3 regions of the Rhizobium sp. SL42 genome follow, and region 2 is predicted to be linked to each of the others. Evidence: riboswitches for the same ligand, from Rfam matches in the RefSeq annotation. Region 2 holds a riboswitch; each other region holds the start of a gene.
What was found. Region 2 has a riboswitch for cobalamin ahead of cobU (bifunctional adenosylcobinamide kinase/adenosylcobinamide-phosphate guanylyltransferase). Riboswitches for the same ligand answer to the same signal wherever they lie in the genome.
Positions count from the first base shown of each region.

Region 1 (6,916 bases), 120 kb from region 2:
GAGCCCGTCTCTGATGGCTTGGACCAAGGGAGGAGAGCCTTTGCGCAGTTCCGTCGAGATCTACAATATCCGCACGCGACAGACACGTGTTGTCTGGCAGACGAGTGAACTGGTCGAGGCGCCAAACTGGTCGCCTGACGGTTCGTATCTGCTGATCAACGGCAATGGTCTGTTGTATCGGCTTTCGCCCGAGGGCGGCCAGGCGCCGTCCCTCCTCGACACAGGATTTGCCATTGAATGCAACAACGATCACGGCATCTCGCCTGACGGCTCGCTGGTGGTCATCTCGGACAAGACGGAGCACGGAAAGTCCTGCATCTACGTATTGCCTGCCGAAGGCGGTGTTCCGCGCCAGGTTACGTCGCGCCTGCCTTCCTACTGGCATGGCTGGTCGCCCGATGGTCGTCAGCTTGCCTATTGCGGTATTCGCGACGATGTCTTCGACATCTATTCGATTTCCGTCGATGGCGGCGAGGAGCGCCGACTGACTGAAGGCGAGGGTCGAAACGACGGCCCGGACTGGTCGGCCGATGGCAACTGGATCTATTTCAACTCCAGCCGAAGCGGCCTGATGCAGATCTGGCGCATGCATCCGGATGGCAGCGATGTCGAACGCATCACCTACAGCGATACGGGAGACTGGTTCCCGCATCCGTCACCGAAAGACGGCAAGGTTCTCTACCTCTCCTATGCGCCCGACGTCTTTGATCATCCGCGTGACCGCGAGGTCAGCCTTAGGCTGATGGACATGGACGGTGGTACCCAGGAAACGCTGTTCGAACTCTTTGGTGGGCAGGGTACGATCAACGTGCCGAACTGGTCGCCGGACGGCGCGGAATTCGCCTTCGTCCGCTATTTCCCCGTCAACGACTGAACGTCGTCGCAGGCTGGCGCTTGCGTCCTTCGGCGATCGGACTAAAACAAATCCTGTCAGGTGCCCGCAGCGATGCGGGAGAATCGGGAAGCCGGTGCAAATCCGGCACGTGCCCAACGCTGTGAGGCGGATGCACACGCAAGGGGAGACCCGGCCACTGGTGGACAAGACCGGGAAGGCGGCGTGTGCAGCGGATGCCAAGTCAGAAGACCGGCCTGATGCGATAGACTTGCCCGCGCGGACGGCGGGCGGTTGCGCATTGTTGGGGATTTGACGATGCACGACGAATCGAACGATTTTCTTGTCCGGGCCGGTTCCTTTTCCGTCGAGGAAAAGCAGGCCGTCTACCGGGCCATCCACACGCGCCGTGACGTGCGCGACCAGTTCCTTCCCGACCCCTTGCCGAATGACCTTGTCAGGCGTCTGCTCAGTGCCGCGCATGCCGCACCTTCAGTCGGTTTCATGCAGCCCTGGAATTTCCTGCTGGTGCGCGACGCCGTGCGTCGGCAGCTCATATGGGAGGCTTTTGACCGGGCAAATCGCGAAGCGGCGGCTATGTTCGATGAGGATAGGCAGGCCGCTTATCGGTCCTTGAAGCTTGAGGGTATCCGCAAGGCGCCGCTCGGCGTTTGCGTGACATGCGACCGCGACCGGGCCGGTCCCGTCGTTCTGGGGCGCACCCATAATTCACGCATGGACAGCTATTCCACCGTCTGTGCCATCCAGAATTTGTGGCTTGCTGCGCGCGCCGAAGGTGTCGGGCTCGGATGGGTGAGTATCTTTCAGGAAAGTGAGCTGAAGGGGATTCTGGATATTCCTGACGACATCGAGGTCGTCGGGTATCTGTGCCTCGGCTATGTAGATACGCTTTACGCGACACCGGAACTCGAGGTGAAAGGCTGGCGATCACGGTTGCCGCTTGACGAGTTGGTGTTTGAGGAGAGCTGGGGACTTCGGTCCGGAACCTTCGCCGTTGACGGTGCTACTCCTGCAGAGGCTGCGGACCTGGAGAGGCAGGATTTCTGAGATTGATGGTGCCCGTCACCGGCGGCAGGAATTGTGGACCCACTTTGCGTATATTGGCCGCACTGCCATCGTAGTCGCGCTCGACAGGCTGTGCCGCTGGTACCGCTGCGGCTACTGCAGGCGTCTTCGGCGCGATGGTGACGATCGACGACTGGTAGTCTGGAACGGGCGTGGGCGGTGTCGATCGCCTTTTCGCCTGTTCGTGATAGCGGGCCAGATCGCATCCACATTGCGGATTGTCACCGGCCGTGCGGTTGCGATAGGCGAAGGCGTTGGGCAGGTCGCGGTAGGGTCGCCCGCTGACCGCCGAAATCATCTCGGATGTTTCGCTGACCGCGGGTGCGTGGAAATACAGTTCCGTCTCGGTGTTTGGGCACATCTGCTGACACAGGCCGGCGTCATGTCCGAAATTCATCGCGGATGTGCTGGAGGAAATCGGAAAGAAGCCTCCGTCACAGGTGCGGACGCATAGTGTCCGGATATTGCCGGTCGGCAGTGCGGGTGGCTGGCCGGGGAGGGCCTCCAGCGAATTGCGGCTGACTTGATAGGGCTCCGCCAGCGTATCGAGATAAGGGACGCGCTCGGCTTCCTCGATATTGCCGCCAAAGGTATCATCAGTCTGCGCATTGCAGCCGTTTGCCTCGAGAGCGGAGGTCAGCCGGGCGCGAGCGTCTCTGCTCTCAGCCCCACCGGATCTGATTTCCTCCAGCTTGGCCACCAGAATGTCCTTGTTCGCCTCCATTCGGTCGAGCGCCGCGGAAAGGTCGCCGCAATCGTTACCGCCGTCCGGTCGCACGACGACCACTGAAGAGGTCAGGCAGCGCAGGCGTTTCTGGTCTTGCCTTGCCTTTCGCAGCTCCAGATTCTGCTGGGCAATCGCGCTGGCATAACTTTTGATTTCGGGGTTTTCACCGACGAATGCCGACACCTCGGCAAGCCGATCACGCAAGCGTTCGCAGACAACCGAAGCGGAGGCTGCATTCGGTACAATCCAGGCAAAGCACAGCGCTGCAGCGAGAAGTCCTAGTATTCTGGTCTGCAAATTCACTTTCCCGGTGAGTTCTCATGGATGCCGGTTGTTGGCTCCCGCTCCTATACTACCCGACCGAGAATACGCCAGTTAACGCTAAAGTAAAATGACGGTGCCGTCATAGACCGCCATCGGATCTCAAACGATGGCGGTCCATCCGGTTTAAGCGGCGCGTGCCGTTGTTAGTGTCATCGGGTGTTCGAGGACATTGCCCGAGATCGCGGCCACATGTTTCATCCGTTCGAGCAGACCCTCCGTCACGTCCCAAGCGATGGCAACGGCGTGAACGGAACCAATCCGCTGCGGATCGGAGATGCGCATACCGGGGCAACCCATGCGCTTGAACATGCGTTCCAGGAAGACATCCGTAACGGTGACGATCTGGCTCAGGCCGGAAGCAAGTCCGAGTTCGCCGACGCCGCACATCAGTTCAGCCGCGGCAATTGTGACCTGGTTGCCGGCACGATCCTGCGAGATTTGCGGATCGATACAAAAGCGGCTCGATTCCCAGATGGCCGCACTGCGAATTTCGCTCTGATCCCCGAGCAGTATCGGAAACGTGTCCGCGAGCATGTTCGGTCCCAGTGTCGGCAGCAGGCGCAGCGCGCCGCGCAGGCGTCCACTGTCGTTGTAGGACAGGATATAGAGCGGATTGGACTGATCATAGTGATCAATTTCCCAGTCACCGTGCAGGGCGACATCCCAGCCCAGAAGATCGTGGAAGACATTTTTGCGCAACCGATGCATGGCGTCGATTTCATGTGGATGGCGGTTGCGATTAACGCCATTGATGATCCGGATCATTCGGCACTCCTTCAGTTTGAACGAGTGGCAAAGATGTCGTTTGCGGCGGATCGATAAAACTGTCGGTAGCGACAGCTTTCATCATGCAATCAAAGATGATGGCATTGCGGCGGACGCCTAGGTGGGCTCAGGTGCATTGTGCGGGTTCGCGATGAGTTTGCGCCAGAGCGCTTCCGCGACTGCTTGCGGGTTAGTCACGACATTGAGTTTCCGTCGCGCATTGGACATGAAAAACCGCACTGTGCGTTCCGTGATACCCAGGATGACGGCGATTTCCCAATAACTCTTTCCGGCCGCAACCCAGGATAATGTCTCGATTTCTCGCCGCGTGAGCCGGTCTTTTTCATGCCGAATGCGCGTTTCGGCTGATGTGCTCGCCAGGTTTCGTGCATGAAATCTGACGGCAAGCGCCGCAATGTCGCGGTCATGCGCGCGGCGCAGGTTTCGCCAATCCTCAATCGTCATGTCGGACTGGACGAGGAGGAAGGCCGTTCGGCCTCCTCGCGACAGCAAAGGATAAAATGCACCGACGGGAGCGAGTTCGAGCAGGTTGGCGAGTTTCGAAAGGTTCTGGCCAGCTCTCGTTAGAGGACCGACGTCCCGCCAGTCGAATGGCTCTATCGCAATTGTTACGCGGGTGAACAGGGCAGGTAGAAGCTCCCACTGGAGCTTTCGGGTCAACCGGGACAATCGCGGCAATATCGTGTGATGCAGGCTGCGAGCTGCAAGGCGATCGCCGTAAAGGGTTCCATCGAAATACAGCAGATGGCTCAGGTTGTAAGCATGCCGCATGCGATCGAAAAATTGCTGCGGCTCGAGACGTTCGGCTTGCTCGAGCCAGTCTGTCAGTTCGAAATAGGCCTCCGAAGACACCATGTAGAAACCCTAGAATCCAAGGGCTTTAAGATGGTTTCTCATACTTGGAATTGTCCAGCGGCAATCTGCTTTGCCGCTGGCTCCGAACAAGGAGATTTCGGTGCGTTGCGTCCTGTGGTCTGGCGGGTGTCAGGCGGGCTGGGAAGCCTCCACGACGGCAAGAGCGGCCATGTTGACGACGCCACGCGAGGTAACCGATGTCGATAGAACATGGGCCGGCATCGCCGCACCAAGCAGGATCGGGCCTACATGCAGCGCGTCCATCATGGTGCGCATGATACCAAGCGAGATGTTGGCCGCATCAAGGTTCGGGAAGACAAGGAGATTGGCTTCACCCGTCAAGGTGCTGTTCGGCATGGCGCGTTTGCGCAAAGCCTCGGACAAGGCCGATCCGCCCTGCATTTCGCCATCAACCTCAAGTTCCGACGCTTCCTGCCGCAGAATTTGGAGGGCGCTGCGCATCTTCGTGGCACTCGCCGACGGGCGTGATCCGAAATTGGAATGCGACAGAAGGGCTGCTTTCGGGGCAATGCCGAAGCGCCGGATTTCCTCGGCGGCCAGCATCGTCATTTCGGCGATTTCCTCTGCCGACGGGTCGTCGGTGACGAACGTGTCGGTGAAGAATATTGCGCCGCGCTGGGAAATAAGCAGGCTGAGGCCGGAGAAGTCGCGAACGCCCTGTCGTTTGCCGATGATCTGGCGGACGTCGCGGACATGGCGATCGAACCGGCCTTCAACACCGCAGATCAGTGCATCGGCGTCGCCGCGCTTGACGGCAAGCGCGCCAATGACGGTGGTATTGGTGCGAACGATGGTGCGGGCAGCTTCCGGATTGATGCCGGCGCGCCCGACGATGGCGAAGTAGTCATCGACATAGTCGCGGTAGCGCGGATCATCTTCCGGATTGACGAGCTGGAAATCCACGCCTGGACGGATGCGCAGGCCGTAGCGCTTCAAGCGGGTTTCGATGATTTGCGGGCGACCGATCAGGATCGGTTCACCGATCCCATCTTCGAGCAGGACCTGGGCGGCGCGCAGGACGCGCTCGTCTTCACCTTCTGCAAAGATCACGCGCTTCTTGGTTGCGGTCTTGGCGGCTGCAAAGATCGGCTTCATGACGAAGCCGGAGCGGAAGACGAAACGGTTCAACTGGTCGAGATAGGTGTCGTAGTCGGTGATCGGACGGCGGGCGACACCGCTTTCCGCTGCAGCACGGGCGACAGCCGGCGCGATACGCAGGATCAGGCGCGGATCGAACGGCGAGGGGATCAGGTAGTCGGAACCGAATGTCGGCGTCTCGCCCGTATAGGCTTTCGCGGCAACTTCCGAGACTTCTTCGCGGGCGAGGGCTGCAATGGCGCGCACGGCGGCCATCTTCATCTCTTCGTTGATCGTGGTCGCGCCGCAGTCCAGTGCGCCCCTGAAGATGTACGGGAAGCAGAGTACGTTGTTGACCTGATTCGGAAAGTCCGAGCGGCCGGTGCAGATCATCGCATCGGGGCGAGCCGTGCGCGCCTCTTCCGGCATGATTTCTGGTTTGGGGTTGGCAAGTGCCATGATCAGCGGATTGGCTGCCATTTGGACCAGCAGTTCCGGCTTCAGGACGCCAGCGGCCGATAGACCGAGGAAGACGTCAGCGCCATGAATGCTGTCGGCGAGGACGCGATTGTCGCTGTCCTGGGCGTAGACTTCCTTCCAGGGGTCCATGAGCTCGTTGCGGCCCTTGTAGACAAGGCCCTCAATGTCGTGCACCCAGATGTTCTCGCGCTTGGCGCCGAGGATGACGAGCAGGTTGAGACAGGCAAGCGCGGCAGCACCGGCGCCCGACGCGACGATCTTGACGTCTTCGATCATCTTGCCGGCAAGTTCCAGGCCGTTCAGGATCGCGGCCGCGACGATGATCGCTGTGCCGTGCTGATCGTCATGGAAGACCGGGATGTTCATCTTGGCGCGCAACTGGTCCTCGACCTCGAAGCATTCCGGTGCCTTGATGTCTTCCAGGTTGATGCCGCCGAAGGTCGGTTCAAGCGCGGAGATCGTCGAGACCATCTCGCCGACGGTCGGCGCCTCGATCTCGATGTCGAAGACATCGATGCCGGCGAATTTCTTGAACAGGACCGCCTTGCCTTCCATGACGGGCTTGGAGGCGAGCGGGCCGATATTGCCGAGGCCGAGAACAGCCGTTCCGTTCGAGATTACCGCCACGAGGTTAGAGCGCGCGGTATAGTCGTCCGCGGCGGCTGGATCTTCCTTGATGGCGAGACAGGGCGCGGCGACGCCGGGGGAATAGGCCAGGGCCAGGTCAC
Region 1 is NZ_CP063397.1:2,972,732-2,979,647, reverse strand. Features, by position in the region: gene IM739_RS14110 (NAD+ synthase) at 1-2, shown strand, start outside; gene IM739_RS14105 (TolB family protein) at 41-874, shown strand; cobalamin riboswitch at 916-1,107, shown strand; gene bluB (5,6-dimethylbenzimidazole synthase) at 1,151-1,900, shown strand; gene IM739_RS14095 (DUF2865 domain-containing protein) at 1,857-2,942, opposite strand; gene IM739_RS14090 (acyl-homoserine-lactone synthase) at 3,093-3,734, opposite strand; gene IM739_RS24065 (helix-turn-helix transcriptional regulator) at 3,852-4,610, opposite strand; gene IM739_RS14080 (NADP-dependent malic enzyme) at 4,740-6,916, opposite strand, start outside.
Region 1: it holds a riboswitch for cobalamin, as region 2 does, so the genes downstream of both, bluB (5,6-dimethylbenzimidazole synthase) here and cobU (bifunctional adenosylcobinamide kinase/adenosylcobinamide-phosphate guanylyltransferase) in region 2, are expected to answer to the same signal.

Region 2 (6,916 bases):
GGGCGGTCTGCACCTGATGTTCTTCAAGATCAGCGAGCCCTTCAAGGAAGGTGCTATGGTCAATGTGACGCTGAACTTCCAGAAGGCGGGCAGCGTCGAGATCGCATTGCCGATCGGACCGGCCAAATCCAACTAGGTCAAGCCCTGGCGACGAAGGGCGACCGAGCCACAAAAAGCAAACCGCGGCCAATCATTGGCCGCGGTTTTGCAACGGGGTGGAAAAGAGTTCCTGTCAGGCGACAGAACTCCGATAAGCTGAGATTGTTTCCTTCAGCGTTGCCTGCTCCAATTTCTGCTGACTAGCCGTCAGAAAATAGAGTGCAAGTGCCGGTGGTTGGACAATGCTGACCATTGCCCTCAGCTTGAAATCTTCGCCTTTCGCCGCTTTTTCAGCCAAAAGACGGGTGATTTCCTCCGCATGGGTGGATCCGGTCACCCGCTGCTGCGGCTTGATCGGCTCCATCGCATAGGCGGCGGTGGTAGCAGAAACTGTCACGACCTGTGTCATGGGTTACATCCAGATATTACTTTACCACTTGATCATAAAGCACGGATATCTCTGCATCTTTAAATCGAATGACGTGTTTTTAATAAAATGCCGGAGGTTGAATTCCTCGCGCTATATGCATCGAAATGACCGTATTTGTGCTAGATCAACAGGTGCGGCGCACCGGTCTGGTAGAAGGGCAATCATCATTATGGCGCCCCATCTGGCGCAGGCGGGAGGGTGGAATGATTGTTCTGGTCGGTTATGTCAGCATCGAGGGACAGACGCGAAAGATCGCGGAGGCGGTTGCCGCGGAGCTTGAAAAGCGTGGTGACCGCGCCTTGTTGTTCAATGTCGGGGAGATGGTCGAGTATGGGGTTGATCATCCGCAGGCTGCGATCCTTTGCGCGCCGGTGCATTCCGGCCGTTACCCGGATCCCTTTGTTGCGTTCGTCAGTCGCGAGGCCGAGTGGCTGAAATCGGTCCCGACTGCCTTTGTCTCCGTTTCGCTGCTGATCCGAAGTGAGTTTGAGGAAGAGCGGCTGGAGGCGCAGCATTTCGCCGACAGCCTTTTTGCGCAAACGCATTGGCAGCCCGGGATGGTACATCATGCGGCCGGTGCGCTGCGCTACAGCGAATATGATTTCTTCAAGCGCTGGATGATGCGACGCATGGCGGCGCGCGAGAGAGCGCCGACCGACGTCAGCCAGAACCATGAATTTACCGACTGGACTGAGCTTGCCACGTTCACTACAGAATTTGTGAAAGCGGCCGCACGATAGTCCCTAGGCTTTCGGCACGTCCGGCGGCTGCCTCGTGACTGGAGTTTGTGGATGTATCATGTGGTTCTGGTCGCCATCGGCGGCGCTATCGGCTCGGCCCTGCGCTATCTTACCGGGATTGCCGCGTTGCGGATGATGGGTCCCAATTTCCCTTGGGGTACGCTGACCGTCAACGTCGTCGGCTCGTTTGCGATCGGCATCCTGTCGCATGTCATCATGGCGCGCTTCGGTGCTTCCGAAGCCTTGCGCCTGTTGATGATCACCGGCGTTCTCGGCGGGTTCACCACGTTTTCAGCGTTCACGCTGGATGCTATCGTGCTGGCCGAGCGCGGTGCCGTCGTGATGCCGCTTGTCTACGTCCTGGCCAGTGTCACACTGTCGATCGGAGCAGCCCTGCTCGGTCTCGGTCTTGCCCGCAGCTTCGCCTAACCGGTTTTCCTGTTTCCATATTGGGGCGAAATGCTCTAAAGCGCTCATAAAAAGGCGCAGGCAGGGCCTGTTGCGAAAAAGAAAGACCAAACGAACATGGCAGGCATCGAACATATCACCGTGGCAGCCGACGAGGCCGGCATGCGCCTGGACCGTTGGTTCAAGGTGCATTTCCCGGGGCTCGGATTCGGCCCGCTGCAGAAACTTCTGCGCTCCGGTCAGGTGCGCGTCGATGGCGGCCGGGTGAAGACCGATGCACGCGTGCAGCCGGGGCAGGTGGTGCGTGTGCCGCCGCTCGACGTCGACCTGAAGGGCAAGTCCGGTCCGATCGGTTCGCACGATCTCAAACATTCCGAAGACAGCGAACTGCTGTCACGCATGCTGCTGCATGAAGACGAAAAGGTCATCGTGCTCAACAAGCCGGCCGGTCTTGCCGTGCAGGGCGGTTCCGGCTTGGTGCGTCATATCGACAAGATGCTCGAAGCCTGGACCAGCAAGAAGGGCGAGAAGCCGCGCCTTGTCCATCGCCTCGACCGTGATACGTCCGGTGTGCTCGTGGTCGCCAAGACGCGCGGCGCGGCACAGAAGCTGACCGCCGCTTTCCGCGAGCGCGATACGAAGAAGACCTATTGGGCCCTGGTCAAGGGCGTGCCGCGCAAGCAGAGCGACAAGATTTCGACCTGGCTGGTCAAGGACCAGACGGACGAGGGCGACCGCATGCGGGTCTGCAAGCATGGCGAGGACGGCGCCGATCACGCGATTTCCTACTACCGTGTGCTGGAGACGGCTGCCCATACCTTCGCCTGGCTGGAGATGGAGCCCTATACCGGTCGCACGCACCAGTTGCGCGTCCATGCCCTTTATATGGGGCACCCGATCATCGGTGATCCGAAGTATTTCGATGACGACCATAACTGGGACTTCCCCGGGGGGGTGCAGAAGCGCCTCCATCTTCATGCACGGCACATCGACATCCCGCATCCGAACGGCGGACGTCTGAAAATTACGGCGCCGTTGCCGCCGCACATGGTCCAGACCTGGAACCTGTTCGGCTTCGACATGGCATCGGGTGAGCGGGAAGACGAGGAATGAAGCTGGTTCTGTTCGATTGCGACGGCACGCTGGTCGACAGCGCCGGGCTGATCCATGAAGTGATGCGACGGACATTTCTTCATTTCGGCAAGCGCGAACCGGATGTTGCGGAAACCAAGGCGATCATCGGCCTGACGCTCGACATTGCCATTGCTCGCATGGACGGCAAGCCGCATGCGGATGACGAGGCGGTCGACATGGCGACCTATTACAAGTCGATCTTTGGCGATGTCCGTCGGGACAGCGGCTTTGAAGAGCCCTTGTTTGACGGTATCCATGGCGTGATCGAAACGCTGGCGGCACGAGACGATGTAGTCCTGGGCGCGGTCACGGGAAAGTCGCGGCGTGGATTGGCCATGGTCCTGGAGGGGCATGGCTTTGCCCCGCATTTCCGGTTCTGCCGCACCGCGGATGACTGCCCGTCGAAGCCGCATCCGGCCATGGTGACGGAATGCTGCGACCAGTCGGGAATTGCGCCGTCTGAAACGATCGTCATCGGCGATGCCGTCTTCGACATGCAGATGGCTAAGGCTGCCGGTGCCACCGCTATCGGCGTTTCCTGGGGCTACGCATCTGTCGATGAATTGTGGAAGGCCGGTGCCGACGCCGTTGTCGACCACCCTGCCGATCTTCTCGCCTATATCCACTGAGGGCCTCTAGATGCGTGACGAACTCAGCAACATTTCCGGCACCTTCATGCCCGAGCACAGCGATGCCGATCCCGTGCGCCGCGCCCAGATCCAGATGAAGCGGCCGCTGCCGAAGCGCTTTTACTCCGCCGTATCGATTGCAGCCGACGGGAACGGATTTGCGATCCATCTCGATGGCAAGCCGGTGAAGACCCCCGCCAAGAATACGCTGTGTTTGCCAACGCGCGAGGCGGCGGAACTGGTCGCTGCGGAATGGGCCGCACAGGGTCAGGTTATTGATCCGGGCACGATGCCGGTTACCAAGCTTGCCAATACCGCGATCGATGCCGTGAGCGCGAACCTGTCGGAAGTCTTCGACGAGATCGTGCGTTTTGCCGGCAGCGACCTGCTTTGCTACCGTGCTGACAGCCCGCAGGAACTGGTCGACCGCCAGGCCGGCCGCTGGGATCCGGTGCTCGCCTGGGTGGCGGAAGTCCATCATGCCCGGTTCATCCTGGCGGAGGGCGTGATCCATCAGGAACAGCCCGGCCATGCGCTGCAAGCTTATGCGGCGGCGCTGGAGCGCTACCGTGAAGCTTTCCGCCTTTCGTGCTTGCATGTGGTCACGACGCTTGCCGGATCATCGATCCTTGCGCTTGCCTTCGCAGAGGGTGCCTACGACCTCGACACCGTCTGGAGCCTGGCGCATCTCGACGAGGATTGGACGATCGAGCACTGGGGAAGCGATGAAGAGGCTGAGGCGCGTCGCGAGGCGCGCTACGGTGAAATAGCTGCGGCCGCTTCGCTGTTTGCTGCCCTCCGTAGCCAGGATTAACCAAGGGCTAACCATAATCGACCAATGCTCGGAGCGGGTTAGAATCACCGCGTCGGGGTTGTCCAGATGGTTGCTCGCAGTTTTCGCATCGCTTTTGCGCTCGGGCTCCTTCTCGTGCTGTCGGCGTGTGCACATTCCAATGAACGCGGCATTGACAGGCCGCTGGTCTACTACGTGCGCGACGTTACCGTCATGGCTGACGCAAGCGTTCCCCTTGATCTGGTGAGGGGCATCGATCGGCGCGTTGCGGCGGCGATTTCCTCGACACGGCCGCCGGCAGGCGCCGAGCGTGTCGTGCTGCTGGTCAAGATCGACAAGTTCGGTGCGGGGGCAAATGCCCGGCGTTACTTCGAGCAGGTGCGGTTTACCGTGACGGCTGCTTCCGTTGAGACCGGTGAGCCTGTTGCGGCAGGAAACTTTACCGTCAATAGCCCGACCAATGATCCCCGCTTTGGCCGCGAGCCATTGGCCGAAGAAATTGCAGCCCGCATCCGTTTTGCCTTTTCGCTGACCGTGCCACGGATCAGGACGACGCGTCCGCCGCGGACGATGTCGACCCGCTTTGCAACCGATCCAGCACCTGTTGAGGCGGTTGTTACGATGCCGAAGCCAGTGCGCGCTGCAGCACCGGTCACCGTGACCAAGCCGGCGCCTGTGGTGCAGCCTGCGCCCGTTGCTGTTCCGGCCGAGATGGTTGCGCCGGTGATTGCCGCTCCCGTGGTGCAGCCGGCAAAGGCAAGGGCCAAGGATGCCCCGGCTCAAGGTGGTCCGGTGGAGCAGGGAGCCAGCGGATCTGTGCGGCTTGACGGGAGCTGCGATCCGGCAACGGATGCCGGGTGCCTTGCGCCGAAGCCCTGACAGCTGATCTGTTTTCGCGATCATGATTTCCGGCAATTGCCTTCGATGCGTCTACGGTCTCGATTGACTTGCCGCGAGGCACCGCCTAATCCTTTCGACTGGATGGTTTCCGGGCGACAGAAGTGTTGCCTGGAAAGCAAAAGGGAATGCGGAGGCAGGGATCCAGACCGGGACTGCCAAACGCAGCCGACCCCGCGACTGTAGAGCAGCGAGGGTCTTCCATCCGGTTTTGTGCCGAAGTCATGACGGGTCGCGCGGTGCGATCGATGCCGGAGGTCTTGAACCGGAAAAGCCACTGGGGTGGCAGCGCGATCAGCCGGGGTGGGACGCCTCTATATCTACGAATCGTCCGCCTTTTCGCGACTGCCGACAAGCCCTGGGAAGGTAAGGAAGATCCGTTGGCGTTTTTTCGCCGGCAGCTGCGAGCCAGGAGACCTGCCGTCCGTGACGGGCCGTTGTGGCCCAATTTATGGGGAGAGATCCCCGGCGCCAGCACGGAGGTTGTCGTGGCGACGTTTGCATGTGGCGGGACCTCTCGGTCGCGCAAGGCGGCGCATCCGGATCGGGATGCGGGTCGGTTCGATTTGGTTGGCGACGGCGTTCTGCCGGTGGCGCCTCGTTGTTGCTCCGGTTTTGCGGAGCGTGGCTGACTGATGCAGTCCATTCATTCCCCTGTTTTTGTCCTGGGTGGCGCCCGTTCGGGCAAGTCGCGGTTTGCTGAGCAGGTCTGCCGCGACAGCGGCCTTGCGCTTAACTACCTCGCGACCTGCCGTGCCTGGGATGACGAGATGGGCGCACGCATCGAGGCCCACAAGCAGGATCGCGCCAGCCACGGCTGGAGCACGCACGAAGAGCCGCTTGATCTTGTCGGATCACTCGTGGCGATCGACGATCCTGGCCGGGTGGTACTGGTCGATTGCCTGACGCTCTGGGTCACCAATCTGATGATGCAGGAGGGGCGTGATATAGCTGCAGAGAGCGGCGCACTCGCTGACCTGCTGCCGTCGCTCAAAGCCCGTATCGTTCTTGTTTCCAATGAAGTCGGTCTCGGCATTGTGCCGGAGAATGGAATGGCGCGCGCTTTTCGCGATCATGCCGGCCGGCTGCACCAGCTCATCGCGGCAAAGGCTGCGGAAGTATATTTCGTCGCGGCCGGTTTGCCGCTGAAAATGAAGGGTTGAACCATGTTGCAGCAGAAAATTCCCGCCACCGTGATTACCGGCTTCCTCGGCGCCGGCAAGACCACGATCATCCGCAACATGCTGATGAATGCTGGTGGCAAGAAGATCGCGCTGATCATCAATGAATTTGGCGATCTGGGTGTCGACGGCGATGTTTTGAAGGGCTGCGGCGCCGACAATTGCACCGAAGACGATATCATCGAGCTGACCAATGGCTGTATCTGCTGCACGGTCGCCGACGATTTCATTCCGACGATGCAAAAGCTCCTGGAACGCGACGTGAAACCCGATCACATCGTGATCGAGACTTCCGGCCTTGCGCTTCCCCAGCCGTTGGTCGCCGCCTTCAACTGGCCGGATATCCGCACCCGCGTCACCGTTGATGGCGTTATCACCGTCGTCGACAGCGCAGCCGTTGCCGCCGGTCGTTTTGCCGATGACCACGACAAGGTGGATGCGGCAAGGGCGGAAGATGAAAGCCTCGACCACGAGAGCGCCATCGAGGAACTGTTCGAGGACCAGCTCACCTGCGCCGACCTGATCGTGCTCAACAAGACCGATCTGCTCGACGCTGCCGGCATCTCTGCGGTGCGCGCGGAGGTGACGGGCCGTACACAGCGCAA
Region 2 is NZ_CP063397.1:2,852,145-2,859,060, reverse strand. Features, by position in the region: gene IM739_RS13555 (copper chaperone PCu(A)C) at 1-136, shown strand, start outside; gene IM739_RS13550 (hypothetical protein) at 233-508, opposite strand; gene IM739_RS13545 (flavodoxin domain-containing protein) at 634-1,269, shown strand; gene crcB (fluoride efflux transporter CrcB) at 1,321-1,698, shown strand; gene IM739_RS13535 (RluA family pseudouridine synthase) at 1,795-2,790, shown strand; gene IM739_RS13530 (HAD-IA family hydrolase) at 2,787-3,440, shown strand; gene IM739_RS13525 (ATP12 family chaperone protein) at 3,451-4,254, shown strand; gene IM739_RS13520 (hypothetical protein) at 4,321-5,112, shown strand; cobalamin riboswitch at 5,199-5,569, shown strand; gene cobU (bifunctional adenosylcobinamide kinase/adenosylcobinamide-phosphate guanylyltransferase) at 5,766-6,293, shown strand; gene cobW (cobalamin biosynthesis protein CobW) at 6,297-6,916, shown strand, end outside.

Region 3 (6,916 bases), 1.3 Mb from region 2:
AACGTGACCTTGGTCGGCTGCTCGCCATCCGAATGATCGGCAACGACGATCGGCGGCTGCGGCTTGGCCGGCTGGAAAGTCTCCTCGTGATACTGGCTCATGTCGAAGCCGGCACCGGACAGGGCCTCGCGCACCGTCGCCATGAACGGCTCAGGCCCGCAACAGAAGACCGTGCGTTCGAGAAAATCCGGGGCCAGAAGCGCGATCTTCGCCTTGTCGATACGGCCCTTCAAGCCTGACCAAAGCTGGCCTCGGCCGAGCTGTTCGATGATGAAGCCGAGCGTGAAATGCGGCATGTCGCGCGCCTTGGCTTCCAGTTCCCAACGAAAGATGATGTCGTCGGGCGAGCGGGCACAATGCAGGAAGGCGATGTCGCTGTCGGGCGAGCGGTCGCCCATGTCGCGGCTCATCGACATCATCGGAGTGATGCCGGAGCCGGCCGAGATGAACAGGTATTTCCGGCCCGGATGACGGGCATAGGAGAAATCGCCGAGCGGGCCGATCGCCTTCAGTGCCATGCCGGGCTTCAGGTTGTCGAACATCCAGCGCGTCCCGATCGAGTCCTTCTGCGCCTTGACCGTGATCGCGATCGTGTAGGGCCGCGACGGGCTGGACGACAGCGTATAGGTGCGCATCACCGGCTCGTTCGAGACCGGGATCTCCAGCGTAACGAACTGGCCGGGCTGATAGCGGAACCACAGGCCCGGCTTGTTCGGCCGGAAGGTGAACGTCATCACGTCGGGGGCTTCCGGCGTGACGGCGACGCATTCCAGCAGATGCTCCCGGTCGGACCAGGGGCGCATTTCATCAACGTGGCGATAGGGAGCGAGCATCATGTTCATCTCACGCGACCGCGGACAGGCGAGTCTTTTCACCCTGGAGACGGTTGATCATGAAGGTCGTGTACCAGTCGACGAACTGCATGACGCCACCTTCATGCTCGACCGAATAGGGGCCAGGCTCATAAGCCGGGGACCGGATGCCGAAGGCATTTTCCTCGACGATCGAGCGGTCCTGGTCATTGGTCATTTCCCAGACATGGGTCAGTTCCTCGAGGTCATAGTCGACGCCTTCGACTGCGTCCTTGTGTACCAGCCACGTGGTGGTGACGGCCGTCTCTTCGGCAGACAGGGGGGTGACGCGGAATGAGATCGCGTGATCGACGAGAATGTGGTTCCAGGTCGACGGATAGTGGAACAGAAGCATGGTGCCAATGTGCGAGGTCGAGACGTCGTCGGACAGCGGCCGCCTGACGGCGCGCTTGCCGGACATCGTGTAGCTCTCGGCTTCCTGGATCAGCGGCATGCGGGCGGTGCGGAACTGGCCGCTCGGGTCGATCTTGAACGTGCTCGGCAGGCCTGCGGCCTCGCAACGCAGCCAGTGTTCGGCGATGACCGGATCGTCACCGGCGCCCTGGACGCCGGTTGCCGTCGGGGCTTCCGGGTAGGTGCGGCAGAGTTCAGGATGGTTGCTGGCGCAGTGGTAGCACTCGCGGTTGTTCTCCCAGACGAGCTTCCAGTTGCCCTTTTCGATGATCGTGCTGCGATGAGCGACCTTGGCCTCTGACAGCCGATGCGGCTTCATGTAGGGTTCGATCGATGCACGGACCGGTGCGAAATCGGCAGGCTCGTTGGCGAGGCAGATGAAGATGTAACCGCCTACACTTTCGCAATGAACAGGCTTCAGACCGAACTCGTTCTTGTCGAAGGTTTCACCCATCTGGCGGGCGAAGACCAGCGAGCCGTCGAGATCATAGGTCCAGTTGTGATAGGGACAGACGAGCTTGGCGGAGGCGCCGCGGTCCGAGGTGCAGACGCGGTGACCGCGGTGGCGGCAGGTATTGTGGAAGGCGCGGATCACCTGGTCCTTGCCGCGTACCATGACGATCGGATAGTCGCCGACCTGGGCGGTGAAATAGTTGCCGGCGCGCGGGATCTCGCAGTCATGGCCGATAAACAGCCAGTCGCGATACCAGATCTGCTCCATGTCGAGCTTGAAATAATCCTGATCGATGTAGAAAGGCTGCTCCAGGCTGAAGCCTTCCCGGCGGTTCTTCAACTGCCGCAATACCGTGCTGTGCAGATCCATGTCGTCCTCGTTCGTTTCACCGGCGATGGAACAGGAGCGCAGCACCAATCGACCCGAAAAGGGCGATCACGGCTATCTCCGGTCGCCCACCGCGACCTCAAATATCATTGCTTCAAGGCTGGTTTCCGGGCTCTGGAGACGTCCGTTGCCAGACACGTTCGGCGCCTTCCCAGGACCTTCCCAGTGGCCTTTTGCCGTTACGTCTATCTCCACCACCGTTGCGGGGGCAGCGCCGGATTTTGACCGGCTTCCCGATTTCCCACCCTCCCTAGCAGGGCGGCACCTCGAGCTTGCAGATATCTAAACACAGGCGGCAGTCCGGTACTGCGTTGCGAAACGACACCGCCGGGAATGTTTGCGACATGCCCGCGCAAAGGCGCAAAAAGCGCGCCCCTCAAAAATGATGTGTATTTTCTTGGAGATAGAGGAGATCGGTGGCGCCCGAAACTATTGCAATGGCGCAAAATGACAATTCGAGGCGATTGGCCGCCAATGTCTGTCGCACCCGGAAGAAATCATCAGAGCGGAACGAGTTGCGTCAACCAACGTGCACTGCGGCAAGCCTCGCGAAACCTCAAGAGGTCACAGTGCCTGCAAATCATGATTAACCATGTCGCTGTAATATCGGCGTACCGAGCCAGTAACCGTCAGAGCCTCGACATGCAAAAACTTCGATATTACGCGGCCCCGAGAGTCCCCGACAAAAGCGCGACCGCGAGCAAGGCCGCGCACACGGAATTCCTGCGCACCGGCCGTATCTCGCGCCATCGCGATGACTGGCTGGCGGAGGAAAAGCGCTACCTCACCTATGCGGAGGTTGCCGTTCGCACCGGACGCCGGCTGGAAACGGCGGCGGAGACCACCCACAGCCGGATCAACGGCTTCCACCGGTCGATCCAGTTTCCGAAGATGATCTTCCACAAGACCCTCGATGACAGTCCGCATCTCGGCTACTGTCACGTCACGGCGGCGCGCACCAACTTCGCCCAATATGCCGACGTGAAATGGGCCTTCTACATTGCCAATTTCTTTGCCGAAATCGGCGGGACCGAGCAGTTCTTCGAACAGATCCGGCAAAGCTACACGCGCATGTATTTTGCCGTGGCGATCAAGCCGGAGACCGAGCAGAAGGCGATGGTGGTCGACAGGTCGATCCGTGACAACGGCTTGCTGTTTCGCACCCACGATCCGAAGGAAGCGCTGCGCAACGTGCTGATGCTCGGCGCGCGGGATACGGAAATTCGTAAGATCATCGCCAAGCTTTAGACGCCGGGCCCTCTCGCTGTCAGGCGCCGAAGCCGCCGACCGGCTTGTTCTTGTAGATCAGCCAGTCCTTGGAGGCATAGTCGTTGGCGCCGTAGATCGTGACGGTATCGCCGCCATTGGCCTTGGATGTCGACAGCGCCTTCTCGGCGAAATTGGTGAAGTCGAAGGCGTTCGGCGCCTGCTCGGAAAAACACACCCCGAAGGACATGGCCATCTGGCCCGGAGCGCGGCCGGTCGAGGAGCCGACAAAGGCCGTGGCCTTCAGCTTGGCGCGCACCAGCTCGATGACGCGGCTGACCTCATCCTCGTCGGACGTGTAGAGCAACAGCCCGAAGCGGCCGGCATCGAAGCGGCAGGCAAGATCGCCGCCGCCGGAAACCGCTTCCAGAACCTTGGCAACCTGCATCAGGAAACGTTCGGCAACAGCCGGCCCCATCTGCTCCTGGATACGGGCAAAATCGTCGATTTCACCGACGGCGACGCCGCACAGAACCGGCATGTCCGGGTTGGCATAGATCTTGGCCACGGCCTTGTTGAAGGCGCGGCGGCTGGCAAGGCGCGTGAGCGGATCGACGAACTTCGCCGCCTCGGCCTCATCGGCCTCGCGCTGCATATCGGCCAGCGATGCGGTCTTGTCGACCACGGCACGCACGACATTGCTGTTCTGATGCGCGCGCCGTTCGGTCGCGGCCTTCAGTGCCTTGATCGACTGGCCGAGCGGTGTTCCTTCAAGATCGGCTTCCGTAAGGATGGTTTTCGAGGCATTGCCGATGACTCGGCCATAGTCGGTCAGGGAAATCTTTTCCTCATTGAGCAGATTGATGAAATTGCTCATTTCAGCGCGAACCTGACCACTCTGGCGGCTCAGCAAGCCATCCTCATGATGATGAGGCAGATATTTGCGGCCCAACTCGTCGAGCGCTTCCTGGCTCTTCAGCTTGCCGAGCGCAATGAATTCGCGGACCAGTTCGGGATTGCTGCCCGCATAGGCCTCGTAGACCAGCTCATAATTGCGGGGAAGCCCGTCAATGCCCATCTGATGCATGGCGGTTGCCACACGAAGCGCAATGCTGGAGGCAGGATTCTTGACTTGCTGCATCTGTGGCTTCCCGGCTTGAGTCGGCTTTTGTCTCGTTGCCGGTGACTATACGCAGAAGAATTCTTTATTTCGGTTACATCGATATATAAAATTTTAGCGGTGCCAATTCCCCTCAAAATTTACTGTGGAACAATGTATGCTTACGCTCATCAAAAAAGGCATTTGATCGCGCATGTTGGAACACGCTAAGGACACAGGGAACAAAGCTAACAAGGCAGGGACATGGCCCGGATCATCGCAATCGGCAGCGGCATGGATGAGGCGATCAACGCCGCGTCGGTCATTCTTGCGCTCGGCCGTCCGGTGGCAATCCCGACCGAGACCGTCTATGGCCTTGCTGCTGATGCAACCAATCCAGCTGCGATTGCCAGCATCTATCAGACCAAGGGCCGGCCGCGCTTCAATCCGCTGATCTGCCACATGGCCAACCTCGAAATGGCCGAGCAGCACGCAGATTTCGATCCGCTTTCGCGCAGGCTGGCCGAACAATTCTGGCCGGGGCCGCTGACGCTGGTCTTGCCGCTGAAACCGGAAAGCGACATCCACCCACTGGCGACAGCCGGCCTGGACAGCGTCGGCATCCGTGTACCGGTCGGCTTCACCGGCCACCTGATCCGGCATTTCGGCCGGCCGCTCGCCGCACCGAGCGCCAATTCCTCCGGCAGGATCAGCCCGACAACGGCAGCCCATGTCGATGACGATCTGGGCAGCAAGATCGATCTTGTGATCGACGGCGGAGCCTGCGAAGTCGGGGTTGAATCGACCATTCTGAAGATCGAGGACGGGCAAATACGCCTGCTGCGACCGGGTGGTATTTCCGTTGAAGCCATAGAGGCCTTTGCAGGCGTCACTGTCGAGCGCCCCAAGGTCGCCGGTACCGCAATCATCGAAGCCCCCGGCATGCTAGCCTCGCATTATGCGCCCGATACCACCGTGCGGCTGAACGCCACTTCCGTCGCGAAAGATGAGGCGCTTGTGGCATTCGGCAGCACACCGATCAGCGGAGAAGCCGACGCCGTCATGGTGTTGAACCTCAGCCCGGCGGGAGATCTGGCAGAGGCAGCAGCCAATCTGTTCGACTACCTGAAACGAGCAGACGCAAGCGGAGCGCAAGGCATCGCAGTCGTCGCCATTCCGGATCATGGGCTCGGCGAGGCAATCAACGATCGGCTGGTGCGGGCAGCCGCCCCGCGTGACGCGGAAGGAAACAGTGCATGAGCATGACATTGACGCGAGCCGAGACGCTGCGCGCCTTCATCGATATCGTTGGGGAAGCCCATGCGCTGGTCCTGCAGGACGACATCAAACCATACCTCACCGAAAATCGTGGGCTTTATCATGGCTCGTCGCCGCTGGTGCTGAAGCCGGCTTCCACGGCGGAGGTTTCGGCGATCCTGAAACTCGCCAGCGCGACAGGAACGCCGATCGTCCCGGTCAGCGGCGGCACCGGCCTTGTCGGTGGGCAGGTTCCGCGCGAGGGCAGCGACGACGTTCTGCTGTCACTGGAGCGGATGAACAGGATCCGCGAAGTCGATGCGCTTGCCGATGTGATCATCGTCGACGGCGGCTGTGTCCTGGCAAGCGTGCAGAAGGCGGCGGAAGAGCATGACCGGCTGTTTCCCCTGTCGCTCGGCTCAGAAGGGTCCTGCCGGATTGGTGGCAATCTGTCGACCAATGCCGGCGGCACAGCCGTGCTTGCCTATGGCAACATGCGCCAGCTCTGCCTCGGGCTCGAAGTGGTCCTGCCGACCGGCGAGATCTGGGACGGATTGCGCCGACTGAAAAAGGACAATAGCGGCTATGACCTGCGCGACCTGTTCATTGGGGCGGAAGGCACGCTCGGCATCATTACAGGCGCGGTGTTGAAGATGTATCCGCGCCCGCGCGGCAAGCAGGTGGCCTTTGCCGGTCTCGATAGCCCTGCACAGGCGCTGGCGCTGTTCGAAAAGGCATCGCAGCATTGCGGCACGGCACTGACCGGCTTCGAACTGATGCCGCGCCTCGGCATCGAGTTCACCACGAAGCATATCCCTGGCGTGCGCGATCCCCTGCCCTCGGCCCATGCCTGGTATGTTCTGATCGACATTTCCACCTCCGATTCTGCCGAGACGGCCGATGCGATGATCCAGGCTCTGCTCGAAGATGCCTTCGAGGCCGGCCTGATCGAAGACGCCGCGATCGCCAGCTCGCTTGCGCAGCAGGAAGCGTTCTGGCATTTGCGCGAGAGCATGTCGGAGGCACAGCGGCCGGAAGGCGGCTCGATCAAGCATGACGTCTCGGTGCCCGTGTCGCGCATTCCAGCCTTTCTGAGCGAAGCGGACGAGGCCGTGCGCCGCGTGATGCCGGACGCCCGCATCTGCGCTTTCGGTCATCTCGGCGACGGCAATATCCATTACAATATCAGCCAGCCGGTCGGCGCCGACAAGGCTGACTTCATCGGCCGCTGGCGCGAAATGAACGCCG
Region 3 is NZ_CP063397.1:1,597,592-1,604,507, reverse strand. Features, by position in the region: gene IM739_RS07445 (hybrid-cluster NAD(P)-dependent oxidoreductase) at 1-842, opposite strand, end outside; gene IM739_RS07440 (aromatic ring-hydroxylating oxygenase subunit alpha) at 844-2,088, opposite strand; cobalamin riboswitch at 2,188-2,390, opposite strand; gene IM739_RS07435 (DUF6656 family protein) at 2,749-3,354, shown strand; gene IM739_RS07430 (GGDEF domain-containing protein) at 3,374-4,453, opposite strand; gene IM739_RS07425 (L-threonylcarbamoyladenylate synthase) at 4,676-5,671, shown strand; gene IM739_RS07420 (FAD-binding oxidoreductase) at 5,668-6,916, shown strand, end outside.
Region 3: it holds a riboswitch for cobalamin, as region 2 does, so the genes downstream of both, IM739_RS07440 (aromatic ring-hydroxylating oxygenase subunit alpha) here and cobU (bifunctional adenosylcobinamide kinase/adenosylcobinamide-phosphate guanylyltransferase) in region 2, are expected to answer to the same signal.